DNA from 3 places in the Desulfitobacterium dehalogenans ATCC 51507 genome. Region 1 is predicted to be linked to each of the others. Evidence: predicted binding sites of a transcription regulator. Region 1 holds the regulator's gene; each other region holds the start of a gene.
The links. The regulator Rex, encoded in region 1, represses fermentation and respiration genes when NADH is low (regulators of the CRP and FNR family bind a similar motif). The targets are predictions, from matches to a motif close to ATTGTTAANNNNTTAACAAT.

Region 1 (10,002 bases):
TTCCTGTCTGGTACTGTGAAGATTGCGGGGCGGAGATTTGTGCTAAAGAAGATCCAGAGACCTGTCCGCAATGCGGATCCAAGCATATTGTTCAGGATCCCGATGTTTTGGATACTTGGTTCTCTTCAGGGTTATGGCCTTTCTCAACCATGGGGTGGCCAGAGAAAACTCCCGAGCTTAAGCAGTTCTATCCCACTTCCGTTCTCGTAACCGGACGGGACATCATCTTTTTCTGGGTTGCCCGTATGGTCTTCATGGGTCTGGAATTTATGAAGGATGTGCCTTTCCAAAAAGTCATGATTCATGGCCTGGTTCTAGATGCTCAAGGCAGGAAGATGAGCAAATCCTTAGGCAATGGGGTGGACCCTCTGGAGGTCATTGACCAATACGGTGCGGATACCCTGCGTTTCATGCTGATTACAGGCAACACTCCGGGCAATGATTTGCGTTTTCATCCGGAACGCTTGGAGGCGACCCGGAACTTTGCTAATAAGATTTGGAATGCTTCTCGTTTTGTTCTTCTTAATCTTCAGGATTATGAGGAAAGCCCCCGTGGCCAGCTGAAACTTGAGGACCGCTGGATTCTTTCCCGTTATGAAAAGACTGTAGGTCAAGTAACGGATGCCTTAGAACAGTTTGATCTGGGTGAAGCAGCCCGTCTTCTCTATGAGTTTATTTGGAATGAGTTCTGTGATTGGTATATTGAACTGGCTAAAGGCCGCCTCTATGATAAGGAGCACCCAGAAGCCCGTCATACGGTTCAATCCATACTTCTGGAAGTTCTGGAAGGTACCATGAGACTGCTCCATCCCTATATGCCCTTCGTCACGGAGGAAATCTGGCACAATCTTCCTACCTCAGGGGAGAGCATTATGATCCAGTCCTGGCCAAAGGTAGAAGGCTATCGGGAGGATGACATTGAGAAACAGATGAACCAAATTATGGATGTGATCAAAGCGGTTCGGAATATCCGGGCGGAGATGAGTGTTCAGCCGGGTAAAAAAGCCGAAATCATCTTGGTCGCACCTGAGAAGGCTGCTTTTGAGGTTCTGGAATTAGGCCGGGAAAGTATTCGGCTGTTAGCAGGTGGTTCTACTGTGGATGTAGTCCCAAGTCTGGAAGTCAAGCCTGCTCAGGCTGCCAGTGCTGTTCTTGAGGGAGTAGAAGTTTATCTTCCCTTGCGCGGACTATTGGATCTGGACAAAGAAATCGCCCGGGTTGAAAAGGAAATTGCCCAGGCCCAGCAAGAGCAAAGTCGTTTGGAAGGAAAGCTCAACAACCAGGGCTTTGTAGCGAAAGCGCCGGAGCAAGTCGTTGCTAAGGAGCGGGAGAAGCTGGAAGGGATCAATGGGCGGATCGCTGCATTGAGGGTTCGCCTGGTGGAGTTGAAAGAGGCGTAAGGCTCGGTTGGTGTTCCTTTGAGGAGCTTTAAGCGGGGCGAATAGTGAGATGAAAGTGAAGGCATGCTGGCTTCTAGTGAGGTTGGCATGCCTTTTTCATGGATGCTTGCTTGGACGTTCAGTAATCAAAGGGTCTCCAGGATTTTACTTTGCACCGGTCACTCAGTAAGCTGCGCGCAGCTGTTCTAACGCTCAAGTTTCCAACCGCCCATTGAGCAGGAGCGATTTGGGCGGGCACCCGACGGAGCGGAGGACTTGAGCGATTAGATTCCTCCGCGCAGCTTATAGAGTGAACGCTGAAAGCAGAATCCTGGAGACAACCTCTTACAAAGCCACCGCCAACTCTTGAAAATCTTCTGCAAAAATTGCAGGAAAACCATCCTTTATAGGGAATTACCGCATAGCAGAGATGTGCATAATAACCATGTACCCCTGTGTTTAAGATGAATGGAGAAGGACATATCAGCAATAGAAAGATTCAAAGGAGGACATAGAAGTGGGGAATAAGGAGATGACCGAGATAACTGAATATGAATTAAAGGGAGACCAGAAAGAGGTGTCCCCCTTAGATCTTGAATACCAGGAAGCTAAGGATTATCTGGTTAACCTCACGAAATTTGGTATGAACTTTGGATTGGGCCGGATTGAGGAGCTGCTGAAACGTGTGGGTAATCCGGAAGAACGCCTCAAGGTCGTTCATATCGGAGGTACCAATGGAAAAGGATCTACCACCATGATGATAGCTGAGATCCTCGAAGATGCCGGATATCGGGTCGGGGTGTTTACATCTCCTCATCTTCATGATTATAGAGAACGGATAACTATTAATGGTGAGATGATTCCTAAAGGTGAAGTCACCCGCCTGGTTCAGACTCTTCGCCCTCATCTGGAAGAACTTGTGCAAAAGGGTGTGGAACATCCTACGGAGTTTGAAGTGAATACGGCTATGGCATTGATGTATTTTGCAGACCAAAAAGTGGACTTAGTTCTCTTAGAGGTCGGTTTAGGTGGCGCCATTGATTCTACGAATGTGGTCAAGCCCCTGATTTCTGTGATAACCAATGTGGGTATGGACCATATGGATTATCTGGGTGAAACCTATGAGGAAATTGCCCGTGTGAAGGCCGGAATTATCAAAGCGGGTGCTATTACCGTAACGGCGGCTAATCGTTCTGAGGCTTTGAAAGTCATTCGTGAGAAGGCACAAGAGGTAAACTCTCCCTTATGGGTGGTGGGCGATGATGTACGTTGGGAGATCCGCTGGAGCGGGGAATTGGAGCAAGAATTTGATTTGATTGGGCTCCGAGGAGCTTATAAGAAACTGCGTTTACGTCTTGTCGGAGAGCATCAAGTGGTCAATGCTGCTACTGCTGTTACAGTCTGTGAGCTTTTGAAGTTCGAATGTGGAATGAACCTAGAGCGAAGAAATATTTATGAGGGACTTCGTACAGCAGTTTGGCCTGGTCGCTTGGAGTTGCTTTCCCTGAAGCCGAAGGTACTTATTGATGGAGCACACAATGTGGATGGAGCTAATGCTTTGGCAAAGGCATTGGAAGTTTTTCAGCGCCGGCGCTTAGTTCTTTGCCTTGGGATGCTGGGAGATAAGGAGCGGGAAAAAGTTGTGGATATCCTCGTCCCTTTGGCAGATGAGGTAATCATTACCAAGCCCAATTCTCCGAGATCCGGAAATTGGGAGTATCTCCATGAGTTAGTCAAAGAAAGAGGGAAGCCTGTCCTGACCATTGAAGAGCCTCGTCTAGCAGTCGAAGAAGCTTTCCAGCGACTGGATAAAGAGGATATGTTATGTGTCACGGGATCCCTCTATATGATTGCGGAAGCAAGGCAGGCTTTACTGGATGTTTTGCACAAAGTATAGAAAGAACTTATACAAGTAATAGTCAAGTTTTATTACGATTATGTAAAAAATTTAACAGAAACTTAACAATGGCGGTTAAAAAATTTGCTACAATACTACAGGAATTCCATGCAAAACGACTGGAGGAAAGAACATGTTTGGCTTATCTTCAAAAGAAGACAAATTTTACGCCTTGTTCAGGGAAAGTGCAGAAGTAGCCTGCATCACGACAAAAAAGCTTGAAGGGCTGATTTGTCAGAATTCTGTCTCTGATGCAGAGGCTGAAATGATGCATGATCTTGAGCATCGAGCGGACAAGATTACCACAGAGATTGTGGACCGTTTGAATTCGACCCTTATCACCCCATTGGATCGTGAAGATATCTATACCTTAGCCCAAAACCTTGACGATATCGTGGACTTAAGTCAAGGCGCAGTAGAGCGCATGGTTCTTTACCATACGAAAAAGCCCTCCATCGGAGCCCAGGAAATTGTTCGTACTATTGTTAAAGCCACAGAACAGCTGAAGACCGCTTTTTGCTGTTTGAACAGTATTCACTTTAAAAAGAGCGAAATTCTGGCGGCTACAGAAGAAGTTTATCGTCTTGAATCAGTAGGGGACAGCTTATATCGCCAAGAAGTGGCCCGGCTGTTTGAGCAAGAGAAGGACGCTATTGAGATCATTAAGTGGAAAGAAATCCTTGAACACTTAGAGGATACACTGGATCAGTGTGAGGAAATCGCAGACCTCCTCAAAGGAGTTGTATTGAAGTATGATTAGTTCCAGTGCGTTACTCATTGTTGTCGTATTTTTCGCGCTGGCTTTTGATTACATTAACGGTTTCCACGATACGGCTAACGCTATTGCGACAAGTGTGTCTACTCGTGCTCTCACTCCAAAAAGGGCAATAATAATTGCGGCAATACTCAATTTTGTTGGAGCATTAGTTAGTACAGGAGTAGCTCAGACCATTGCCAAAGATATTGTAAATCCTGAATTTGTTACTCAGGAAATTGTAATCGCAGCTCTCATAGGAGCGATATTTTGGAACTTAGCCACCTGGTATTTTGGAATCCCCAGCAGTTCCTCGCATGCTATTATCGGAGGAATGATTGGAGCCGCTGTATCTAAAGTAGGCTTCGGAGTGCTGCAGGTTCAAGGGATAATGAAGATAGTTGCAGCCTTATTGATTTCCCCCATTTTTGGTATTATTTTAGGTTTTATTATTATGAAAACTTTATATCTTATTTTCGGTAAGGTCGCACCTTCTAAAGTCAACCAGGGGTTTCGCAAGATGCAGGTGCTTTCTGCCGGGTTGCTGGCGTTTAATCATGGTTCCAATGACGCTCAAAAGTCCATGGGTATTATTACCATGGCCCTTATAGCGTCAGGTCTACAAGATCCATCCAATCTTAATCCGGCTTTATGGGTAAAATTTGCTTGTGCTTTGGCGATGGCTTTAGGTACTGCTGCAGGGGGATGGAAGATTATTCGGACCATGGGCGGAAAGATATTTAAGCTGGAGCCTATCAACGGATTTGCTGCAGACTTGACATCCTCTATTGTTATCTGGACTGCTACAGCCTTTCCGGGTTTGCATTTACCTGTGTCGACTACTCATGTTGTTTCCGGCTCAATCATGGGCGTAGGGAGTGCTAAGCGTATATCAGCCGTGCGTTGGGGAGTAGCCCAGCAAATGCTCATTGCCTGGGTGGTAACGATTCCTACAGCGGCTATAACCTCATTTTTGTGCTACAAACTTATAACATTAGTGCTATAGAAATATTATTATTCTATAGATTTTTAAAGGGACCGTAAGGTTCCTTTTATTATTAATTATTATTAATTGTTAATAAAATATTAATAAATTGCTAATCTATATAGCACGACGGTTTTTGATTTTTGAGTGCAGGTCTCTTTAATAGGCATGATAAGCGCTTTTTGTACATAAAGTGATACTAGCTTAGGTTGTCCGAAAGAATATGAAGTTTTTGTTAAATGTTATTGAATCGGGTGCTTTTGTGAAGCGGAGAAGTTGACAGCTATTATGGAGGATGATAGTATGTATAAATATAATCCCTGGATTAATAAGGGAATAGGACTAATTGGTTGTGCTGTCATTGTATGGATGACCTGGTTTTTTGGGTATACTTATGTTAAGTTAGTCACACAACCCAGGGGTCCAGACATACCTTCCCCGAGTCCTGTGGATCAGAACGAGTTTTTTCTAACTTTGGACACAATAGAGTTTTGGACATGTCAAACGGGGGTATTTAACTCCGAAAGCAATGCTCTCAGGGAAAAGGAGGAATTGCAGCAATTAGGCTGGGATGCCCAAATTATCTCGAGAGATCCATTTATTGTCGGAGTAGGTTTTGCCTACTCTAAGGAGGAAGTGCTTCCTATTCAAGAATTGTTGAAAGAGGGTGGAGTTGTTTCTATTCCTAAATCAGTTACCAGCCCTGAACGTGCTTTTCGTATTCGTGGTACAGGAGCAATTCAGACGGCCAAGGTTCTTGAGGGAGTCAATACCTTTTTGAAGACACCTTATACTGACCGGGAAAGCAGGCTTTCAGAGTTTGAGAACCTTATGGTTTTGACACCTCGTGCTTTAATTAATCTATACGAGGTTTCAAGATTATCGATTAAGGCCGAAAGAACTTTACCGGTGGACCTGCGAAAAATGATGTCATTGAACCTCTATGGTGAGTATCTTAATACCTTAGAGATGCTTCAAAAATAAATATATTTTTTGTTTTAAATAGTTTATAAAATCCATTTGTTAACATTAAAGCCTAGTGATATAATGTACTTACGCTAATTATTATTATCATTTAAAATTTAAGGAAATTGAAACGGGGGATTAGCTTGAAAACACTTAAAATCCCAGAGGCAACGATTATACGTCTTTCAGTCTATTCACGTCATTTAACAGATGTGGATCGTAAAGGAATCGTTACGATATCTTCTGGTGATATTGCAGAGGGAGTTGGAGTTAGTCCAGCTCAAGTTCGAAAGGATTTAGCATACTTTGGTGAATTCGGAACTCGTGGTGTGGGTTATAATGTTAAGGACTTGCACCGCCATATTTTGAAAATCCTTGGCTTAAGCCAGGATTGGAGTGTATGTCTGGTTGGTATGGGTAACTTAGGTTTAGCGCTGACTACATACAAAGGCTTCCGTGAGCGTGGATTTATTATCACTAGTATTTTTGATAATGATCCCCAAAAAATCGGGACCACGGTCAATGGCGTAGAAGTGTTGCCGGTGGATAGACTCGAGGAAGTAGCTAAAGCTAATAAGACTCAGATTGGCATCATTTCCGTACCGTCTCCCTATGCCCAGGAAATCGCTGATAAGCTTATTAGTGCCGGGGTTCAAGCCATTCTTAACTTTGCCCCTGTGGTACTCAATGTCCCACCGGAAGTTGAACTTAGAAATGTGGACTTAGCTGTGAATTTGGAAGTGCTGACATTTAATGTGGGAACCCGCCGCTCTTAAGAAGAATTGTCCCAATCTTATGGATATTTGTGCATAGGAAACTTTGTAGATGAGAATATAAAATGTAGATTCCCGAAAAGTAAGGCAGCAGTGTCTTACTTTTTCCTTATCATGATGATTATGTTTCTCATAAATCAATCCGTAAAAGAGGAGATATTATGTTACGTAAGGAAAAAGACCTGCTTGGAATTATGGAAGTACCGGAAGATGTTTATTATGGAATTCAAACGTTAAGAGCTATTGAGAACTTCCCTATTACGGGATATCGGGCTCACCATGAATTAATACGCGCCTTAGGTCTGGTTAAGGCTGCAGCTGCCCAGGCCAATATGGACATCGGTTCTTTGAACCGTGTGGTCGGCGAGTCCGTAATCAAAGCTTCGATGGAAGTTGCAGAAGGTGTCTTTAATGATCATTTTGTGGTGGATGTCATTCAGGGGGGAGCAGGGACTTCCATCAATATGAATGCCAATGAAGTGATCGCTAATCGGGCTATAGAGATTTTGGGAGGACAAAAAGGGGACTATTCCCGGGTTCATCCCAATGTCCATGTCAATATGGCTCAAAGTACCAATGATGTTTTCCCTACGGCCATCCGTATTGCTTGCCTTAATGTGGCCGATGATCTTCTTTATGCTTTAAACGAGTTAAAGGGTGCTTTCCAAGAGAAGGCCAAGGAGTTTGACGGAGTCATCAAGATGGGGAGAACCCATCTTCAAGATGCGGTTCCCATTCGCTTAGGACAGGAATTTGCAGCCTATGCACAAATGCTGAAGAGAGATATTCGCCGGATCGATGAAGCGTCGAGGTCCTTGCACATTGTCAATATGGGCGCAACAGCCGTGGGTACTGGGCTGAATGCTGATCCGGTTTATATAGAGAGAGTCTCCGAGAATCTGAAGAAGATTACGGGATTGCCTCTTTTACGAGCGGATAATCTAGTGGATGCTACACAGAACACCGATGCATTTTTAGAGGTATCCGGTGCACTTAAAACCTTGGCGGTCAACCTCTCTAAGATTGCCAATGACTTACGGCTGATGGCTTCTGGTCCTAGAACAGGTTTTGGAGAGATTAATCTTCCTGCCATGCAGCCGGGTTCTTCCATTATGCCAGGAAAAGTCAATCCCGTTATGGCTGAGGTGGTCAATCAGGTATCTTTCCAAGTTCAAGGAAATGATTTTACAATAGCTTTAGCCTGTGGTGCCGGACAACTGGAGCTCAACGTGATGGAGCCCGTAGTGGTCTTCAATCTGCTCCAATCCCTGGATATACTCCGAAATGTTATCAAAGTCTTTAAAGAGCGCTGTGTGGATGGGATAACCGCCAATGTGGAGCGTTGCCGTGACCTGGTTGAAAACAGTGTGGGTGTAGTCACTGCAATCAATCCTCATGTAGGATACGAGGTTGCCTCCCGGATCGCCAAGGAAGCCATCGTGACCGGTCGCCCGGTGAGAGAGATTGTCCTTGAAAGAGGACTTTTGACCCCTGAGGAGCTGGATATTATTTTGAATCCTTACGAAATGACCGAACCAGGTATTAGTGGCTCAGAGTTACTTAGAGGAATGCTTCCTCGTGGTCATTAATGGTAAATTATTAATATTAAGTTAATATTTTTGCCCGCCCGTCCCCTTGCGTATTATTAGTCGAAATGCTAAACTAAAAAGTGTCGAAAAATCAGCCAGGAGCAACAGTGCCCTGGCTACATTTCTATGGGTGAAAGGGGGCAAACTATGCCGGCAGGTCGAACTAATTCGGGGGCAGGCCGTACCATACTTCTTATTTTGTCAGGGGCGGCCATTGGAACATTAATAGGCTATGGGTTCGAAAAAATAGCTTTCTTAGCACCTTTTCTGCGCCCAGCCGTCATCGATTTCCCTTCTCATACCTATTTAGACTTCTTTTTTATCACCTTTTCATTTGGATTCCGTCTGAATATCACCTTTGCTACGGTTATAGGGGCATTGGGTGGTTACTATCTAGCTAGGAAGTGGTAGAATGCTCGTACTGGCTTCAGCCTCTCCCCGCAGGGGAATGCTCCTGAAAGAAGGGGGTTTTTCCTTTGTGCGAGTGGAAGCAGATGTTTCAGAAGTACTTTCCCAAGGTGTTTCTCCTGAATCAGCGGTAAAGGAGCTGGCTTTGCGTAAAGCTCTGGCTGGGTTGAATCATTGGCTGGATCGTGGCGGAAGTATGGAGGATATAATTCTTGGAGCCGATACGATTGTTGTCCTAGACCATCAGATTCTTGGCAAACCCAAGGATGCAGAAGAGGCGGAAGATATGCTGACAGCATTAAGCGGACGGGCTCATGATGTATACACTGGAGTGGCATTGATCAATGGAGCAGGCCGTCAAGAATGTGGTGCGGTACGCACAGCAGTTGCTTTTCGTTCACTGACCCATGAGGAGATACTGGAGTATATTGCCACGGGGGAGCCTATGGATAAGGCGGGATCTTATGGGATTCAAGGCTTGGGAGCCCGTTTAGTGGATAATTATCAAGGATCTTTAAGCAATGTGATTGGATTACCCATGGAGTATGTTAAAGAGCGGCTGAGTGTGTGGGGGATGGGACTTGGAGATATCGCCCTGCATGAGGTGAAGGATGGATTATCGCCGGTTGAAGGATCTTCCCGAGGAATTACTACCTCGTGAACGGTTGTTTCAATATGGACCAGATGCCCTCTCTAATCGAGAGATTCTGGCAATTTTGCTGAGGACAGGGGTCAAGGGCGAGAATGTCCTGGATTTTGCTGAACGTCTTTTAACTGAGACTGGAGGATTATCAGGATTAGCTCGCTTAACAGTTCATGAGTTGACCCGGTATCGTGGTATGGGAACTGCCAAAGCCGCTGAACTTAAGGCGGCGTTGGAATTAGGACGGCGTTCGGTATCTTCTGATCCTATGGTGCGTCCTGTTATCAATTCTCCTCAAGACATAGCCTATCTGGTCATGGAAGAAATGCGCTATCTGGATCGGGAGCATTTCCGAGTAGTGAGCCTATCGACCAAGAACCATGTGCTGGGGATTAGCTCCATTTCTGTGGGCTCTTTGAACTCTTCTTTGGTACATCCTAGGGAGTGTTTTAAAGAGGCTATCCGGCGTAATTCCAATGCGATTATTCTTTTGCATAATCACCCCAGTGGGGATCCAACCCCCAGTCGTGAAGATATTGATGTAACCCGTAGATTATCCGATGGGGGGCAGATCCTGGGCATCGAAGTCCTTGATCATGTAATTATCG
Region 2 (10,002 bases), 1.4 Mb from region 1:
AATGACCTTAAGATCTGCCGGGTCGATGTTTACCGTTGCTTCGATGACTTCGGTTTGCCTTGCCAGGTCCGGCTCTGATATTGGGAAAGATTTAGCCCTTACCGTAGCAAGACTTGGTCTACTTAAGATCTCTACAAAACTATAGGCACTGCCTGTATAAACAGGGCGTTTGTAGAGAAGGAATTTTTCCGGATCCACTTCAATATCGATAACGTCTGAGGCAAGGCCGATCCCTAGACGTTGGGCAAGACGAGGAGCTAAATCTTTTCCCACTGCCGTATGACCTAACAGGAAGGCTTGAGGCTCCTTTTCCTGAATAAGCTTTGCCAGAGCGGAAGTATAGGCGCCGGTGGTATACTGGGCCAATTGAGGGGAGTCCAGTAAGAAGACCTGGTCAGCTCCATAACTGGCGGCTTCCTGTGCCAAGTTGGAGATCCCATCCCCTGCAATGACCGCTACCAGTGGTTCCCCTGTAAGGTCAGCGATTTTCCGTCCTTGACTTAATATTTCCAAGGATATTTTACGAACCTTCCCATCAGCTTGTTCGACAAATATCCAGATTCCCTTTGGCATATAACTCACTCCTTTACTGTGTTCATTACCGATTAGAGTACTTTAGCCTCTTCACGAAGGATTCGTGCTAATTCATGGGTGGCTTCCGCCGATTCACCAGGAAGGATTCTGCCCCCTTGTCTTGGATTAGGCAGAGTATATTGGGTAACTTTTGCCTGAAGCACTAAATCAGAGGGATCAAGTCCTAAGTCACTTAGTTTAAGGGTTGTCAGTGGTTTTTTCTTCGCTTTCATAATTCCGGCTACCGATGGATAACGCACCTCATTAATTCCTTGAACTACGGTGATGACAGCCGGTAGTGATACCTCAAGAGTTGCCAGACCTCCGTCGATAACCCGCAGGGCTGTTGCTTGACTGCCGTTAAGCTCAAGTTTGGTGACGCTACTGATCGAAGGAAGCTCTAATTTCTCGGCCATGCGCACGGCGACCTGAGCTGAGCCATTATCTGTATCCATGACTCCTGCCAGAATGATGTCGTAGGGAATGGTCTCCACCGCTTTGGCAAGTATGGCAGCGGCACTTCCTTCATCCACTTCCCCTAGGGCAGGGTCATTAATGTGAATCGCTTTATCGGCTCCCATGGCTAGGGCACTGCGGATTGTCGCTGTGGCTTGATCTCCCCCAAGGGTAATAACGGTTACTTCACCGCCAAATTTCTCCTTCATTCGGAGAGCTTCTTCGATGGCGTACTCATCCAAAGGATTGATAACCAGAGTGACCCCATTGGCATCTATTTTTCCATCCTTGTTCAAGGCAATTTTAGCTTCTGTATCAATCGTTTGTTTAACGCATACCACAATGTTCATAGGGTATCCTCCTACTCTTTTAAGACATGACTGCCGATGACAATACGTTGTACTTCACTTGTTCCCTCATAAATCTCAGTGATCTTGGCATCCCGCATCATCCGCTCTACAGGATACTCACGAGTGTATCCATAACCACCGTGCATTTGGACCGCTTGAGTGGTTACCCACATGGCTGTCTCTGAAGCATGGAGTTTAGCCATAGCCGAAGCTTTGGAGACGGGCTTATGCTGGGTAGCCAGGTAAGCCGCTTGATAAACCAATAAACGGGCAGCCTCGATCTGAGTGGCCATATCCGCTAATTTAAATTGATTGGCTTGGAAATGAGCGATGGGCTGGCCAAATTGTTCTCTTTCTTTAGCATATTTTTTGGCTTGCTCATAAGCCCCTTGGGCAATGCCTAAGGCTTGGGAGGCAATGCCGATTCTGCCGAAGTCCAAGGTGACCATGGCTACTTTAAACCCTTGTCCTTCCTGGCCTAAGAGATTTTCCGCCGGGACCCTAACATTATCAAAGACCAATTCATAAGTGGCCGAGGAGCGGATCCCCATCTTTTTTTCTTTCTTGCCAAAAGTAAAGCCCGGCATGCCTTTTTCTAGAATGAAAGCAGCGATTCCCTTATTCCCTTTGCTTTTATCCATCTGGGCAGTAACCACATATGTATCGGCTTCATAGGCGTTGGTGATAAAAATTTTGGTGCCATTGATGATATAATCATCGCCATCCTTAACTGCGGTGGTTCGGGTTCCTGAGGCATCAGAACCGGCCATGGGTTCAGTTAAGCCAAATGCCCCCATTTTCTCTCCACTTGCCAATGGGACAAGATATTTTTGTTTTTGTTCTTCCGTACCAAAGAGGTAGATAGGATTAGCACATAAACTGGAATGAGCGGACACAGTTACTCCAACTGAGGCGTCTACCCGTGATAATTCCTCAATCGCTATGGCGTAGGACAAATAATCAGACTCCACACCGCCGTATTTCTCGGGAAAAGTGATTCCCGCCAGACCCAATTCCGCCATTTTGTTCCATATCTCACGAGGAAATTCTTCTTTTTCATCCCGTTCTTCAGCGCCTGCTGCACACTCATTCTCAGCAAAATCCCTTACCATTTTCCTCATCATGACATGGTCTTCGCTTAAATCAAAAATCATACTTCTTCGTCTCCCCTCATTTTTTCTAAATATCTCTACCCTTTAATAGGCATAGAAACCTCTTCCCGTTTTTCTCCCCAACCAACCTGCCTTGACATATTTTCTCAATAAGGGACAAGGTCGGTACTTATCTCCAAGCCCTTCATGAAGCACTTCGCAAATAGCAAGTACAGTATCCAAACCGATAAGATCCGCCAGCGCCAAAGGGCCCATGGGGTGATTGGCTCCCAGCTTCATGACATCGTCGATAGCCTCCGGTTTGGCAATCCCTTCGTTAAGCGTCCAAATCGCTTCGTTAATCATCGGAATCAGAATACGATTAGCTACAAAGCCCGGGGCATCATTGACTTCTACGGGGGTTTTCCCCATAGCAACGCTCAGGTTTTCAATCTCCCTATAGACCTCATCACTGGTTGCCAGTCCGCGAATGATTTCCACAAGCTTCATCACAGGGACCGGATTCATAAAATGCATGCCAATCACTTTGTCCGGACGCTTGGTGCAAGCTCCGATTTCTGTGATAGGCAATGAGGATGTGTTGGAAGCCAATATAGTATGCTCTGGGCAAAGTTTATCTAGGGTTTGAAAAATTTCCGATTTAATAGTCATATTTTCAATAGCTGCTTCGATGACTAAATCGGTTTGAGCCGCATCTTGAAGAGAAACACTGGCCTGAAGCCGTCCGAGGATGGTTGTTTTTTCTTCGGAAGAGAGTTTGCCCTTTTCCACGCTGCGGTCCAAGTTCTTTTCAATCCCTTTAAGACCGCGGGCTACAAACTCCTCCTTGATATCATTGAGGATCACGGCGTACCCTGCTTGAGCGGCCACTTGGGCAATTCCGGAGCCCATTTGCCCTGCTCCGATGACCATAATCGTTTTCATAACTTGTTCCTCCTCATGTTCTTAGATTTTATTTCTTAAATGTTTGGCAATGACAATCCGCTGAATTTGGTTTGTACCTTCATAGATCTGGGTAATCTTGGCATCCCGCAGATAACGTTCTATAGGATAATCTGTGATGTAACCATTTCCCCCGAAGATCTGCATAGCATCATTGGTTACTTTGACCGCCATTTCAGTAGCAAATAATTTGGCCATGGAGGCCTCTTTACTGTAAGGCAATCCCTGGACCCGGTTGGCTGCGGCCTGATACACCAATAAACGAGCGGCTTCCAGTTGAGTAGCCATATCCGCAAGCATGAATTGAATCCCTTGGAAATTCATAATCTCCTGTTTAAATTGAACCCTCTCCTGAGCATAGGCCAGAGCCGCTTCAAAAGCGGCCTGAGCAATCCCCACAGCCTGGGCTCCAATCCCTATTCTGCCATCGTCAAGTAATGCCATAGCGATTTTAAACCCCTGTCCTTCTTCCCCCAATCTGTTTTCAACAGGGACAACCATATCCTCAAAAATCAATTCACAAGTGGATGAGCCGTGGAGCCCCATCTTCTTCTCCTTTTTCCCTATGATAAAACCGGGGGTACCCGCATCTACTAGAAAAGCTGTAATTCCACGTGAACCTTTCGTACGGTCGGTAGAAGCCAGCACTGTATAGACCCCGGCATAGCCTGAATTGGAAATAAAGCGTTTGCTGCCATTGATCACATAATGATCACCACGGCGCTTTGCAGTTGTTACTAAACTCGAAGCATCGGACCCTGAGTTGGGTTCCGTGAGTGCAAAGGCTCCAAGCATCTCTCCTCTGGCAAGTTTCGGCAAATACTTCTGTTTTTGTTCTTCCGTACCAAAATAAAAAATAGGAAAAGTGCCAATGGTTGTATGAACCGCCATGATTATGGTAGTGGAGGCACAACCCCGGGCGAGTTCCTCAATGGCTAAGGTGTAAGAAATAAAGTCTGAACCGGCCCCTCCATATTCCTCCGGTATAGGGATTCCCATAAGTCCCAGTTCGCCCATCTTATGTACTAACGTCAAAGGAAACTCGTGACTTTCATCGGTATAAGCTGCTTGGGGAATTACCTCTTCCTCTACGAAATCTCTTACCATTTTTCTCATCATTATTTGATCTTCCGTAAGGTTAAAGTTCAATGAACGCGACCTCCTTGCAGAGTATCTATTTTGGTATCCCTAGAAATACCTGAATCTTATAAATTATCTGTTTATAATGCAAATTACGTGCCAATGTGAATTAGATTTTTATCTCAAGTTCATGAAGGACCTGAATTCATTGGTTTATTTTCTAAATTTTTAAAATATTTCATCTATTTGTACATGTGAACTCAAAGTTTATATGTCTCAAAAAACGGACATTATTTTGACAAGAAATTAAAAAAGGCTGGAATTCCAGCCTTTTACATCCCTATGTCCACAAAAAAGGACACTGTCTCAAAACAGCAACAGTGACTCCTCGCAAAGACATTGGTTGAATTATCCTTGAATATTATATTTAGCCAGCTTTTTATATAGAACAGAGCGGTGAATCCCCAAGATTCGTGCAGCCTGTACCTTGTTGCCTTGAACGCGGCGGAGAGTTTTATCAATAATTTCACGTTCTGCTGCTTGTAAAGCATACTCCAGGGTCTGCTCCGTACCTAATGACATTGTTTCCATGACTCCCGGCAAAGCCAAATGCTTCGGCAAAACCCAGGCTTCATCACAAATTACTATGGCCCGTTCCAAGATATTCTCCAGTTCACGAATATTGCCCGGCCAATCATAAGCACATAAATGAGTAATACTTTCCGGTCTCAAGCCCTGAATATCCGTACCCAGTCTCTTATTGATTTTTTCAATTAGTCCTTTGGCAATAAAACCAATATCCTCTTTACGCTCTCTTAATGGTGGCAGATCGATGGCAAGAACGTTAAGGCGGTAATAGAGATCAAGGCGGAATTTATGTTCCATCACCATTTTGTGCAGATCCCTGTTCGTAGCTGCAATAATCCGCACATCGACTTTTATGGGTTCTGTCCCACCTAAACGCTCAACTTCACGTTCTTGCAGCACCCGCAGCAGCTTGGCCTGCATACCCAAAGACATATCGCCGATTTCATCAAGAAAAATAGTCCCTTTGTCAGCAAGTTCAAATTTACCGGGCTTTCCGCCTTTCCGAGCCCCCGTAAACGCTCCTTCTTCATAACCAAAAAGTTCTGATTCCAGCAGGTCTTCCGGCAAAGCTGCACAATTCACTTTTATATAAGGCCCATTACTGCGATTACTTGATTTATGAATAGCGTGGGAAAAGACTTCTTTCCCTGTACCGCTTTCACCCAGGATCAGAATGGTAGAGGTTGTTTGCGAGGCACGATGTGCTAAGGATTTAGCTTTTTTCATTCTGGGACTTTCGCCGATAATATCATCAAAAACGAATTGAGAGGAATGGAACTTGCCTAACTCTTCTTTGTAGTAAGCAAGATTCTCTTCCAGGCGCATGACTTTTTTCGCAAACATTTTGGCAATTTCCATATTTTTGAAGAGGGTCTTGGCCAATGCCCCTACGACTTTACCTTCCCGTTCAATGGGGACCCGCATGATGATAAAATCACGCCCCTTAAGATGCCAGGTCTCGCCGAATTGCGCTTTACCTGATTTTAGGGTCTGAGGGAGATTAGAATTAGGACTGATATCATTAATCTTTTTGCCGATGACATCCTGTACTTTAACCCCTATGACATCCAAAAAGAATTGGTTCATTAAGACAATATTCTCTTGATCATCGATGACGACCATGCCTTCATAAGAATTCTCAACCACAGCCTCCAGTGTTGCCATCAGCTTTTCATTGGAATTTAAACGATGGCTCACCTCTTCCAGTTCAGTAATATCTTTAAACACGGCCACTGCGCCAAGAACCTTGTGCCCTAATATGATGGGCAGGAAGTCTGCTTTGGTGTTAAGCTCACCGTAGCTCATAGGAATTCCCCGCAGTTCCTCACCCGTTGCCAGCGCTTTATAGGTTAAGGAGTTCGGGAAAAAGTTTTTAATGGGTTTACCCAGTACTTCCTCGGCATTAAAACTCAGCAATTTTTCCGCAGATGGGTTAAAGAAAACGATACGCCCTTGAGCATCAATAGCCACAACAGCATTATGAACAGCTTCGATGGTTTGGCTGATATAGAAATCCAAGTCGTTCAGCAGTTGGTACAACAGGAACAGATTATCATAAAATTTGAATTCTCCTTGGTACTCTCCCTTGGTATCGACCACAAAGGCTGTGGGCCACCCTTCTGTAATTAGGATATTGAGATTAAAAAGCAGGCTATTCTCTTCCGGAAGCAGCCAATCTGCCGGCCGTATATAGGAGGCAATGGGCGCCTTAGGATCAAACTTCCCCTGGGTTAAACTTTCAATAATATCGGCAGTACCTAAGACACCTATAAATTCCCTTTTTTTACTTACTACCGGTATATGTGTACGGCCCTCGTTTAAAATAATCTGCAGAGCATCGGCCAATAAAGTCTCTTCATCAAGATAAAAAGAGGAGAGAATCAATTCCTGGCTATCCAGCAAAGAAAGACCACTTGAAATAAAGCCATTCATGTTTACCTCACCTCACTACCTTCTGTAAGATCATTTTTATGAATTGAACTCTAATAATATTTAGAAAGGGGCAACGCTGCAAATTATATACTATTCCTAATTTTCTGTATTTAATCGGTAAATCCTCTTTTTCCCCAATTAATTATTTGAATTAGAGAAGAAGAATCCCGCTGCCGGCTGCAGCAGCGGAAATTCTTCTCATTCTCCCCGACTTGTTCCGTTACGGCTCAAGAGGATCGTACAAATTCTCCGTCACATTCTGAACCACTTCTTGGGTCAGGCCCTGTTTAGGGTTGGAGAGCGTGATCCCTGCCGATTTGCCGCCGCTGGTCAGGAAAGATAACCTGATCACACGGTTCGTTGAAATAGGCAATATATTCACCCCCTTCCCTGAGACATTTTTCCAGGGTCCTTACTCCTCTTCAAGCAGCTGTGAGTTCCTGCTTACGGTGATATCCACAACCTGATCCGTCACCAGGCTGAACAGCGCGGTGGCGATCTCGTGGAGGTCCTCATCCGTAGCCGTGGACTTCAGGCCGGTGATGCCCTTCTTCCTGATCAACGGGCTGCCGGAAGGCGTGGTCCCTGTCTCGCCTCAAATTACCAACTGGCTGGTAATTTGCATCACCTTTGCCTGAGGTGAGCAACTTAGGCCCATATTCCTCATAGAGGCGCATGAGATTCCTGGCTGTGCTTCGGGAATAGCTCACTGACTCCGCCAGCCATTTCAGCCATTCCCCATGGGGCAGCAGGGCCTTGGCTTCCTTTAGGCGCTTGCCGATCTCCACGGCGCTGATCAGCAGAATTCTACAAGCCTGCTGTCTTATAATCAGAATTTCCGTAGCGATATTTGAGGGCTTGCGTTCGGTGTTCATAGGATTCATTTTGGCTACCCATCCCTTTTGATGCTTTTTTATAAACTATGTGGCCAAGTTTATAAAAGTGAGGGATTGTACGCAAAAAAGCCGTTGTCAGCAGACAACGGAGCTTTATAAATCAAATTATAGATCGCCACGATATTCAGCTTTTTAGAATCATCCCGAGGCTATCCTGATACATTTCCCTACCACCATCAATTTCCCCGGTAGTTTTAGTCCCTAATTCAAGCAATTTAGATGGCTTTATCCGCAAGTTGGTCTTGAGTCATGCCCTCCCTCTTGCGATAATAGGCAATATTCAATCCAAGAGCTATATATTTATCTCTGTTTTCAAGGGCAATTTTTGTACTTCTGGCCATATACAATCACCTCAGTAAAAGCTTATCGCGCAACGCAGCCGATATACATAAGCTGATTAAGAACTATCTTGATAGGTGTAAGGAGTAATGCAACCAATATTATTTCGAGGGAAAATAAGTACCCCTTGAATTCAGATTTCTTGGCGCATTTTCTCCAAGAATTTCTCTGCCGCTTTCGAAAACACCTGATATTTCTTCCAAACGATATTTAAATGCGCTTCTACTCGTGGCTCCAGTGGCTTAAAACAAAGACCGCTGGAGCTGGTGGTGTTCATCTGTTTATCCAAACACAGCGCATAGCCAATCCCTTCCTCTACCATGAGCACTGCATTATAAATCAGATTATAGGTCGCCACGATATTCAGCTTTTCAGAATCATCCCGAAGCCATCCCGATAGTTCATTACCGGCAAGAGCCTGTCTGGAGCAGAGCAGTGGTATATCCCGCAGGTTCTTTGGCCCTATGCTGTCCAGAGCGGCCAGGGGGCTGTCTTTTCTCATCAGTAAACCCCAGGTATCTGTTGCCGGAAGACGCAGATAATCATATTTTTGGATGCTCGCCGACCCAATAATGACTCCGAAATCCAATAGCCCTTTATCATTACATCATCGGCATTCCCGCTGTACAGATGATACTGGATATGGGGATGTTCTTCCTGAAGTTTTTTTACTACTTTGGTAATAAGCCGCATGGCATCTGTTTCCCCGCTGCCTATGTAAATATCCCCGTTGATGAACCCTATGCGTGATTGCTTTGATGGGTTGCTCGAATAACCCTCCGTCAAACTCACCAGCGTCTGCGCCGTCTGTAAGTACCTCCGCACCTTCCTCAACTCCGACAGAATCGTCAAAGCCCTCCCCTCCTCCGGCAGAATCGGGCACACAGGAACCACCGCCTGCGGAGCAGGATACGCAAACAGAACGTAATGCCATGCCAAGCTTAACCCTTCGCATTGGCAACAAAAATTTCAGGGCAACCTTATATGACAATGATTCGACACGGGCGCTGCTGAAGAAGCTGCCCCTGACCTTGACTATGGATGAACTGAACGGGAACGAAAAGTTCTACTTTTTTTCAGAAAAGCTTCCTGCCGCCAGTGAACGGGTAGGGAGTATCAAGACCGGTGATTTGATGCTCTACGGCTCCGACTGCCTGGTGCTGTTTTATGAGAGTTTTCCCACTTCGTACAGCTACACAAGGCTTGGCACCATTGACGATGTGACCGGATGGACCAATGCTCCGGGGAGCGGCAGTGTTGAAGTGACTTTTAGCATTAACTAAGTAATACAGCCTGCCTGTGGCCTTCCTTTTGATCGGCCACAGGCAGGCATTGCTCTATGAAGCGTTGGAAAGGAATGGTCATATTCATGAAAAAGAAACTATTAGCGCTGCTGATTGCATTCTCTATGCCGGCAATTTTCCTTTTCACAGGCTGTGAACAAGCCGCACCGAATCTTTCTGCCCAGGCAAAACCGCCACAAAACAGTGAGCAGACGGGAACAGCATCATCGGAAAAAGAGGAAAGCACAGTGCCGGGACTATCTAAGCTACAAAGTCCTGACACTGCCCCCATTTTAAGTGTATTATTTTATCACTTGATAAATTTCTAAGGTTCCACTACTATAATCGACTATCTCTGTCGGCTTATATGTACTATCAGAGTCTATGAAACCACGTGACCATTCAAACACATTTTCAGAATTAGACTCGCTTTTAATATATACCCTGCAGG
Region 3 (10,002 bases), 1.7 Mb from region 1:
AACGGAATGACAGTGGCGCAGGCTATGAGCAATCAGGGCTATGACCCCAATAAAATAAAAGACGCCATTCGCAATCCGGAAGAACTTAAGGCTTTTATTGAGCTCCATATTGAGCAGGGTAAGGTTTTGGAATGCAATAATCTTTCCGTGGGGATCGTTACGGGGATTGTTAATGAGTTATGGATGAAACTTATCGTTAAAGGGGAAGCGGGTCACGCGGGGGCTACTCCCATGAATCTCCGCCAGGATGCTTTAGTGGCTGCAGCGGAAATGATTCAGGTTATTGAGAGAGAAGCCAAAAAAACAGGAAGTACGGTAGCTACGGTCGGTCGGCTTAATGTTTTTCCTGGAGGAATTAATATTATTCCTGGCCGTGTCGAATTTACTCTGGATCTTCGGGATACCTCACAAGAGGTCAGTGATGAAGTGGAGGCTGCACTATTTAAGGAATTGGCCAGGATTTGTCAGGAAAGAGGAGTTCAGTTGGAGACAGAAATCCTGCAACGGATTCCGCCGGCTCCTTGTTCAAAGGAATTCCAAATGGCAGCTAAAGAAGCTTGTAAAAAAATCGGTTTGGAGTATTTTTGCCTTCCCAGCGGTGCCGGCCATGATGCCATGCAAATGGTCAATATCTGTCCTATCGGCATGATTTTCATTCGTTCTAAGGATGGGATCAGTCATAATCCTGCCGAATGGAGCAGCATGGAAGACTGCGCCGATGGGGTTAATGTACTGTATCATATTCTGTTGGATACGGCAGTAAAGGTATAAACCATGAAAGGGTGAAAGCTTCATGCTTGAGATTGAAGAGATCTTAATGCTAAGGTATGGTTTGGAGTTACCTGTTCCTTCCGAACCGGATGGCTATTATAGCAGGGTCATTCGCACGGGGAATTTGCTTTATGTCTGCGGTCATACCCCGAAACGCCAAGGAGAGTATGTTTTCTTAGGTAAAGTCGGCGAGGATTTTTCAGTTGAGCAGGGGCAGGAAGCAGCCCGGATTGCCATGACCAACTGTCTGGCGGCATTGAAGGAGTATCTGGGGGATTTGAGACTTATTAAGCAATTTGTCCAGGTTATTGGGTATGTCCGCAGTGCGGAACACTTTACCCAGCAGCCTTTAGTGATGAATGGGGCTTCCGAACTGCTTCTCACCTGTTTTGGGGAAAAGGGACGGCATACCCGCATGGCTTTGGGCACGAACCAACTCCCAGGGGGAGCTGCAGTCGAAATCATGTGCGTGGTTGAAGTCTAGGGATTAGGAAAAGGATAAAATAAAGTAGAGCGTGAGATGATCCGGATGCGGATTGTCTCATGCTCATTTTATAAAAAAAAACAACTGTTCGAAAGTGAACAGTTGTCTTTAGAGGCGAAATTAAAGCTGCAATTCAAAAGTTTCTCCTAATTCGCGGATTTGGACATCACCATCATAGAGAGGGGCGATGGATTCGTCTGAAGTCTCCTTGCGGGTAGCCAGGATATAGGCAAATTTCGGCTCAAGTGGAAGGATTCGACCATGCCATACCCCCCGATGGAGAACAAAGCACATATCCCGCTCCCAAAGGAAGGCACGTACCGAGTCCAAAGAGGGCAAAGACTCGGGGTCATGGGGATCCGTAGCAGGCGCTACAGTAATAATGGCCGGTCCCCCGGTCATCATAAAGAAGCCTTGGGTCATTTTAAGATGGCGCTCCAGATTGGAAAACGTAAATTCTTTGCGATCCAGCAAAGCATAGACAAATTCAGACTGGCCTTCATCCACCTCAAAAGGCATCCGATCGGTAAAGACCGGAGGGGTATTTTTGAAAGGGGGGATGCCGGGGTTAGGACAGAGTAGATAACCAAAGGGACTAAAGGCTTCTTTGGTCAAGGTTTCAACTTTAAGCAGTCGGCTCATGGGCAGGTCATCTCCTTTGCAGGGTAATTGAGTTCATTATTCAGCAAATGACTCATTGTTTTTTGAATATTCGTGATGGGCTCTCATCTTCCTTTATCATTTTAAGATAAAGAAAGAAGCTGAATTTCTTAAGTTTTTCATCTTTTTTAGGAAATGAGGGCAAGATAACTTCGTAATATAGGGAATCGCTTTATCATCTTAGGATAAAGGGGAACTTAACTTTATGGCGAACATTAAGAATATAATATCAATTTGAAAACTTCTTATGCTAAAATAGAAGGGAGAATTTAAAATGGGTTATCCTAATGATCTCTTATCCACACGAGCTGTAGTCGAACATGGAAGGTATGCCTTGATCCCTCCTGAGGGGCGGGTGAAAAATGTGCTTCCCAATCTTGAGCAATGTCATGTAAGTATTATTGCCTCTCCTCATTATGGCCCACAGTTCGCTATGTATACTGTGGAGGTGTTGCCTGGCGGCGGCACAGTGAAGCCCTTTATGGAAGAGGGAATCGAGACCTTTGTCTACTGCTTGAGCGGCCAAGGCAAGGTCTTGGTGGAAGGAAAAGAGTATAGCATTGATGAAAGCGGTTATGTCTTCGCTCCGGCATCCCTGGGGATGGAACTTCGCAATGATTCGGATGCATCCTGGAAACTGCTTCTTTATAAACAGCGTTATCGTCCTGTAGAAGGATATTCAGCGAGGATTGTCGTGGGACGTCTCAACGATATGCCTTATGCACCTTATGACGGGATGGAGAATGTACGGATTAAGGATTTACTCCCTACCGATTTAGGTTTTGATGTCAACTTCCACGTCTTAAGCTTTTTGCCGGGGGGATGTCATCCCTTTATTGAGACTCATGTCCAGGAGCATGGACTTTACCTGTTGGAAGGGGAAGGGGTCTATCTTATCGATGACCAGTGGATTCCGGTGAAGAAGGAAGACTTCATTTGGTTTGGTCCTTATGTTCCTCAAGCTTGCTATGGTGTTGGGCGTACTCCTTTTACGTATATCTATACTAAGGATTGCAATCGGGATATTAAGCTTTAAGCGGGGTAGTTGAGTCGGGTTCTGAAGAAGAATCGAAAGCTGATTCTCCAGGATTTTGCTTTCGGCGTTCACTCCATAAGCTGCGCGGAGCAATCTAATCGCTCAAGACCTCCGCTGCGTCGGGTACCCGGCTAAATCGGCTCCTGCCTCATAGCCGGTTGGAAACGTCCTGTTTCCAACCCGACTCCGCTGCAGTCTTTTCGCGAAGATTGCTACCCTGCTCGCTTAAATTCGTTCTCTGCCTGAAAGCAAAATCCTTGGGCAACTCTTTTGGGTCTGAGTTACGCGGAGCTACCCGACCCGGACAGCTTTTCCATCATCGGCTGGTGCCGCTCCGCGGCATAGCCGATGATGGAAAAAAAGCCGGAGAAGGCCTCAAAAGAGAGCTGAAAAAGACCTACTAGCGTAGCTTTACGCACAAAAGCGAACGGATTTCACTGTGTATAAGGCAGCTAAGGCTTCTGCTTCGCTTCACTCACCATAAGCCAAGCTTTCTTTAAGCGGAGGAGCGGTCGGGTCAACAAAGCTTTCTTGACGTAGCGAAGCCACCGGTTCACATGCAGAAAGCAGCGGGGTTTGGCGACGAAAGTGTCCGGTGGACAGTTTCGCTCAAAGCGGCACACCCCAAAGGGTACTTATCCGCTGCAGATGCTGTTAAGAAAGCGAGTTGACCAGCCCCGGAGCTATGGAGTACGTGAGCTCCGATGAAGAAAGCCTCCGGTGACGAAACCATCCAGTGAATGGTTTCGCCCAAGCCGCCCTGGCCACAAAGATGAACTAAGCGGCGCAGGTGGGTTTCAGGAGCTCACGCCCGAAGGTTCGTTGTGCGTAAAGCTACCCGACCCGAAGAGCTTTTTCTTCTACTGTGCGTCCCCCAGCATGACGCGAATACTGGATGCCTCATAGAAGAGCCTTAGAGTCTGACAAGAAATAATACAGTGCAAGAGGTGGTAACATTGGAGATTACAGTCAAGGATCTGCTGAAGGTGGGCCCCCTGAAGACCTCCCAAGTGGTTGCGGGCTATCAAAAACTTGATAATATAGTCAAGGGTGTTACTATCATCGAAGCGCCGGATATTGTCAACTGGCTATCGGGAGGAGAACTTCTGCTCACCAGCTTATACTCCGGCCCCGGTGAAGGGCTGGACTACCGGGAATTTATTCATAAAATGGCCACGAAAGAGGTTTCGGCCTTAGCTATAAAAGTACGACGGTTTGTCAATGATATTCCGGCTGAGATTATTGAGGCGGCCAACGAGTATGGATTGCCTGTCATTGAGCTGGATGGCAGTGTTCGTTTTGTGGATATCATGTATCCGGTTATGGAGCAGCTCTTTAACTCCCAGGTAGTAAAGCTTAAGTATTATAAAGATGTTCAGGAACGTTTTACAACCTTAGCCTTGCAGTGTGAGGGATTGGCAGCGATCTGCCAAACCCTTGAAGAATTGGTTGGCAATCCGGTCGTCGTCTACGATAAAAATTTTAAATGTCTTCACAGCACCAATTCCCAAATAGAGCGGTTTGAGGAACCTGAAGAATTTGCCTTAAGGGAGAATCTGAATGACAAATTTTCCTATTACCGTCAAGCAGTATGCTACCCTGATCTTGACGGACCGTGTATTCCCCAGGTAGTCGTTCCTATTCAGGCTTTCAATCAGCTCAAAGGATATTTGACCATTGTGGAGCTTAATAAACCTATTGTGGAGATGGATTTCATTAGTATTGAACAGGCCGCCACCGTAACGACCTTGGATATGGTGAAGCGCTTTGCTGTTAAAGAAGTGGAGTATAAGTTTAAGAATGATTTAATTGAGCATATTCTTTCAGGAGAATTGAGTTCAACCAATGCGCAAGAACGCATCAATCTCATGGAATGGGACCTCAATCGTCCTTACTATGTGGTTCTTTTTGATTTAAAGAATCTTGATGCTTATCATGTGGAGCATCGCGCCCAACAAAAGATGGCTTTGCAGAGCATTAAATCTGAAATCACGTCAACTATTTCGGGAGTCATAAAAACTCGTACTCGGGACTTCATTATCGGCAATAAAGTGGATATTATTGTTTTGCTTTGGCCAGTTGGGACAAATCCTCAGGAAAATTCTTTGGAAAAGATCAAGAAAATTGCTAAGCAAGCACAAGAGCAGGTCAAGAAACGGATGAAGAAGCTGGTTGTTGAAGTAGGAATCGGAGATTTGGCTCACGGAGCAGAGGAAATACCCCGCAGTTATAAAGAAGCCTTAGATGCTTTGAGCTATGGAGGTATGATCAATAATGAAAGCTCCATTGTGGCTTTTTCGGAGTTAGGGGTCTTCCGTATTCTCTGTAAATTTGCCGAGAGAAACTCCTTGGAGGAATTTATTCCCAAAGCACTTCTGAAAATTCTCAGATATGATAAGGAAAATGAAGCTGAGCTCCTAAAAACCTTGGAAGTGTTTCTGGAGTGCAACGGAAATGCCAGTAAGGCTGCCAAAGAACTGTTCATCCATTATAAAACCATCCTTTATCGCTTGGAGAGGATAAAGGAAGTTGGCCAATTGGATTTAGAAGACAGTAAAAATCGTCTTGAACTGGAGATGGGCCTGAAGATGCTTCATCTTATGGATGCTTCAAATCTGGGGTAAGTATGATAAAACTACCTCAGTACAAAATTCTGTGAATTTTAGTAAGCCTATGCTAATTATGATATAATAAAACTACAGGTGGAGTGAATCTCCACCTGTAGTGCTAGACAAGATAAAAGCAAGAGAGGAATGATAGCTATGGATATGAAAGAGCTTTTACAAAAGCGCCGGAGTATTCGCAAATACACGGATGCCCCCATTGAGAAGGAAAAAGTGGAGCAATTGATTCGTGCAGCTTTACTCTCCCCCACATCGCGCAATACAAGAGCCTGGGAATTTATCTTGGTGGAGGATCGGGAAGTCTTGGAAAAGCTGTCAATGGCTAAAGTTGGAGCTCAACCCATTAAAGGTGCCACGATGGGGATTGTCGTCTGTGCAGACCCTCAAAAAAGCGATGTATGGGTTGAAGACGCTTCGATTGCCACCATCATTCTCCAGTTGCAAGCTCAGGATTTAGGGCTGGGATCCTGCTGGATCCAGATTAGAGAACGGAACTATCAGGACGGCACTCCTGCCGGGGAGTATGTAAAAAAGCTTCTGGATATTCCGGACAATCTTCAGGTGGAATCTATCGTATCCTTGGGCTATCCCGCTGAAACCCGGGGAGAGCACACCGAGGATGAACTCCTAAGGGAAAAAATCCATTGGCATACCTATAAGGGTTAATGCCTATGATTCAGGCTGCCAGCTTATTTATTCTTGCCGGATTGGCCGAAATAGGCGGAGGTTACCTGGTCTGGCTTTGGCTGAGAGAAGCAAGACCTTATTGGTACGGTGTGATTGGAGCCATCATTTTGGTATTTTACGGGATTATCCCTACCCTGCAGAAATTCCCCAGCTTTGGCAGAGTCTATGCCGCCTACGGGGGTGTTTTCGTTATTCTCGCCGTGTTATGGGGATGGGCTGTGGACAAGAAGATGCCGGATACCTATGATTGGGTCGGGGCAGCGATTTGTCTGGTCGGAGTGTCTGTGATGCTGTGGGCACCCCGTCAATAGCTTTAGAATAACCAGCGTGCCAGGACGACCCCTAAAGAAACCCCGCATAATCCAACCAGAATACTTAACAGAACATAGGAGAGGGCAGTAGTATACTGCCCTTTTTCTAATAGAGTAAAAACCTCAAAGCCAAAGGTGGAAAAGGTGGTAAACGCACCGAGATAGCCTACACCGATACCCAAACGCCAATGGGGGGATAGGTTTAATTTATCGATAAAAAGGATGTTAAGAAAACCTAGCAGGAAAGCTCCGCTTATATTGATGATAAATGTCGGCAGGGGAAAAGGATGATTCCAGCGGTTGGTAATCCAAAGACCTAGTTCATAGCGGGAGAGTGCTCCGAGAGCACCGCCTATGGCAATAAGGATTGAGGTCATTTCGATACTCCTTGCAATTTAGGGTATTTCAATAACGGATATTAGCCTTTTAAAACCATAGTAATAGTATAATGTTGATTTAAGATATCTACAAGGAGGTTCCCCCTTGTAGATTTTTTATTTTAGAGAATTGTATTTGGAAAAGGGTTTAGTGCATATGTTTAAACATGGGCTAAGAGGGGGAGTGGATTTGCGTGTCATAATCTTTACCCGCAAGGGTATACGGTTGAGCGCTATGGTTCTGGGGCTCGTGCTGCTGGGGATTGGTGTCCGCACTATGGATTTGACTTTTCCGACCATTACGAAAAATCCGGAAACCTATTATTTAGTTCATACGGAAGAAAAAGTGATGGCCATAACCTTTGATGATGGACCGGATCCTCTCTATACGGGATATATTCTCGATGTACTCAAGGAGAAGGATGTGAAAGCCACTTTCTTTGTCTTAGGGGAGAATGCAAAAAATAATCCGGATTTATTAAAACGGATTCGTGAAGAGGGACACGAGATTGCCAATCATGGCTATTCCCACAGTTATACGACGAGTAAATTTGTTCAGGAGCTCGTACGCACTGACGAGGTTTTGTATGAGCTGCTTCAGGAACGCACGACCTTTTACCGGCCTCCGGGGGGAGTTGTCTCAAGCGCGGTGGTGGCAGGAGTAAAGTCACAAGGGCATGTTTTAACTCTTTGGAGTATAGACAGTAAAGATTGGACGAATCCGGGACCGGCACGGATTGTTCAGAACGTGGTAAATGCCAGCTTTCCTGGGGGAATCATCCTGCTTCATGATGGAGGCGAGAAACGGGAGCAAACCATCCGGGCTTTAGGGCCGATCATTGATCGGCTGAGGGAGCAGGGATATCGCTTTGTCCCCGTTTCCGAACTTAGGAATTTTGAAAGCGTGAAACAAGTACAAAAGTAAAAAAAACGGATTGAGAGTCGCTGGATAATGACCGAATTGTCCACTATAAAATGTGTAATTTCTGCCAAAAGCAGTAACTTAGCCCTTTCTGAGGAATATAATACCATATAAAGTACGGACGGGAAGGGCGGATGATTAGTGTATGGTGGACCTTTAGGAGATTATTCATCTCGCTCAGATTCTTATTTCTCAAGTTATCCAAGACCTAGTTTCCTCGGTCATACTAAGCGGGTTACTCCGATTCTTTCCCCGGAAGCAGAGCAACCTAATGAGAAAATAGCTGCAAGCTTAGCTGCAAGATCAAATGTCTGGCTACTGGTTCCGGCCATGGCAGGGACGGTGGCATATTATTTGTTTACTTCGATATTCAGGGGGGTAAGAAGAGAAGAGAAAGAGGGTAAATCTGCATCGGGTAAGATTGGCAGCGTTGTATTTACCAGTATTGTGACACTTGGACTCGCTTCTTATATTTATTCAGTTCTTGTCTTAGCCGATGGACATCTTATGGATGTATACTGGTCTATTACCGGTACGATTGCTGTCCAAATGTTATATTTTGCAGCAGTGTATACTTGGCTTTACCGTTTGGATGAGAGCAGCTTTGATGTGAAAGTGGAAGATGACCCTATTGAGGAGTTTATTACGTTTCTCTATTTTAGTATTACGACATTTGCTACTACAGGCAGCTCTGTTTTCCCGGAATCCATCACAGCAAGGATATTAGTCGCTATCCAGGTTCTGTTTCTGGTCTTTTCATTTTCTATGGGGCTGGTTTTCTTTACAAGTCCCTAAATCATACGACTTGTTAGTGATAGATATAAACCTTATCAATGAGAAATGCTTCAGGTGGAGTTTTACTCTAGCTGGAGCTTACTTATTAAAAAGGATCAATAACTCATTTCGAATATGCCTGAAATCCTTGCATTTTTGGACAATCTATATTACATTAGTTTCAAAAAGACAAAGGAGAATGTATATGTCCTTTAAAATCAATGAGACCATTACATATGTAGGTAAAATCGACTGGGAGCTGCGCCATTTCCATGGAGAAGAGTATTCTACTCAACGGGGCTCATCTTATAACTCTTATCTCATTCGTGATGAAAAAACCGTATTGATTGATACTGTTTGGGAACCCTTCGGGCGTGAGTTTGTAGACAAATTAAAGCAGGAAATTGATTTAAAAGAAATTGATTATATTATCATGAACCATAATGAAGTGGATCACAGCGGAGCCCTTCCCTTTCTTATGGAGGAGATTCCCAATACTCCGATTTATTGTACTGCCAACGGAAAAAAGATTCTTCAAGGGAGCTATCACAAGGATTGGAATTTCGTTGAGGTCAAGACCGGGGACCGCCTGAATATCGGAAGCCGGGAGCTCGTCTTCATTGAAGCCAGAATGCTTCACTGGCCTGATACTATGTTTTGCTATTTAACCGGGGATAATATTCTCTTTAGTAATGATGGTTTTGGCCAGCACTTTGCTTCCGAACATATGTATAACGACTTAGTGGACACCGGCGAGCTTTACGCTGAAGCCCTCAAATATTATGCCAACATCCTGAACCCCTTCAGCAAAATGGTCACCGCCAAAATTCAAGAGATCGTAAAGATGGAACTGCCAATAAACATGATATGCCCCAGTCATGGGGTCATTTGGCGGGACAATCCTCTCCAGATTGTGCATAAATACTTAGAGTGGGCTGATGAATATCAAGAGGATCAAATTACGATTCTTTACGATACCATGTGGAATTCCACACGCAAAATGGCGGAGTCCATTGCTCAGGGAATTCGTGCGGCTAACCCCAATACTACAGTCAAGCTTTATAATGTAGCTCGTTCCGATCACACTGATGTCATCGCTCAGATATTCCGCTCCAAGGCTATTGCAGTAGGTTCTCCGACGGTCAACAATGGTTACCTCTCTTCGATAGCGGCGATTTTGGAAGAGATGAAAGGGATGAAATTTAGGAATAAGAAAGCGGTTCCCTTCGGCAGCTATGGTTGGAGCGGCGAAGTGATCAAGCAACTGAATGAAGAGCTCAAGAAAGCTGGGTTTGAGGTTATCGACGATGGTGTCCGTATTCTTTGGACCCCCAGCGAAGAGAATCTTCTTGAATG

Region 2: the regulator Rex is predicted to act here: its motif matches at 4,808-4,827, upstream of DESDE_RS11275 (acyl-CoA dehydrogenase).
Region 3: the regulator Rex is predicted to act here: its motif matches at 2,130-2,149, upstream of DESDE_RS05595 (ureidoglycolate lyase).

Annotation. Positions count from the first base shown of each region.
Region 1 is NC_018017.1:3,744,821-3,754,822, reverse strand. It holds gene DESDE_RS18130 (valine--tRNA ligase) at 1-1,400, shown strand, start outside; gene DESDE_RS18125 (bifunctional folylpolyglutamate synthase/dihydrofolate synthase) at 1,897-3,276, shown strand; gene DESDE_RS18120 (DUF47 domain-containing protein) at 3,410-4,036, shown strand; gene DESDE_RS18115 (inorganic phosphate transporter) at 4,029-5,036, shown strand; gene DESDE_RS18110 (SPOR domain-containing protein) at 5,319-5,999, shown strand; gene DESDE_RS18105 (redox-sensing transcriptional repressor Rex) at 6,125-6,757, shown strand; gene aspA (aspartate ammonia-lyase) at 6,916-8,343, shown strand; gene DESDE_RS18095 (DUF4321 domain-containing protein) at 8,491-8,754, shown strand; gene DESDE_RS18090 (Maf family protein) at 8,756-9,412, shown strand; gene radC (RadC family protein) at 9,363-10,002, shown strand, end outside.
Region 2 is NC_018017.1:2,331,782-2,341,783, forward strand. It holds gene DESDE_RS11255 (electron transfer flavoprotein subunit alpha/FixB family protein) at 1-573, opposite strand, end outside; gene DESDE_RS11260 (electron transfer flavoprotein subunit beta/FixA family protein) at 606-1,379, opposite strand; gene DESDE_RS11265 (acyl-CoA dehydrogenase) at 1,391-2,533, opposite strand; gene DESDE_RS11270 (3-hydroxybutyryl-CoA dehydrogenase) at 2,576-3,415, opposite strand; gene DESDE_RS11275 (acyl-CoA dehydrogenase) at 3,437-4,582, opposite strand; gene DESDE_RS11280 (sigma-54-dependent Fis family transcriptional regulator) at 4,922-7,033, opposite strand; gene DESDE_RS21190 (DUF2922 domain-containing protein) at 7,254-7,406, opposite strand; gene DESDE_RS22995 (DUF1659 domain-containing protein) at 7,446-7,595, opposite strand; partial or broken gene DESDE_RS11285 (DUF3102 domain-containing protein) at 7,630-7,917, opposite strand; gene DESDE_RS22775 (hypothetical protein) at 8,145-8,270, opposite strand; gene DESDE_RS11295 (LysR family transcriptional regulator substrate-binding protein) at 8,402-8,857, opposite strand; gene DESDE_RS23000 (hypothetical protein) at 8,770-9,120, opposite strand; gene DESDE_RS11300 (cyclophilin-like fold protein) at 9,201-9,551, shown strand; gene DESDE_RS11305 (hypothetical protein) at 9,638-9,880, shown strand; gene DESDE_RS11310 (M56 family metallopeptidase) at 9,854-10,002, opposite strand, start outside.
Region 3 is NC_018017.1:1,150,263-1,160,264, forward strand. It holds gene DESDE_RS05585 (Zn-dependent hydrolase) at 1-771, shown strand, start outside; gene DESDE_RS05590 (RidA family protein) at 794-1,255, shown strand; gene DESDE_RS05595 (ureidoglycolate lyase) at 1,376-1,897, opposite strand; gene allE ((S)-ureidoglycine aminohydrolase) at 2,190-2,951, shown strand; gene DESDE_RS05605 (PucR family transcriptional regulator) at 3,908-5,575, shown strand; gene DESDE_RS05610 (nitroreductase family protein) at 5,714-6,241, shown strand; gene DESDE_RS05615 (YnfA family protein) at 6,247-6,573, shown strand; gene crcB (fluoride efflux transporter CrcB) at 6,576-6,950, opposite strand; gene DESDE_RS05625 (polysaccharide deacetylase family protein) at 7,135-7,875, shown strand; gene DESDE_RS05630 (hypothetical protein) at 8,014-8,667, shown strand; gene DESDE_RS05635 (anaerobic nitric oxide reductase flavorubredoxin) at 8,852-10,002, shown strand, end outside.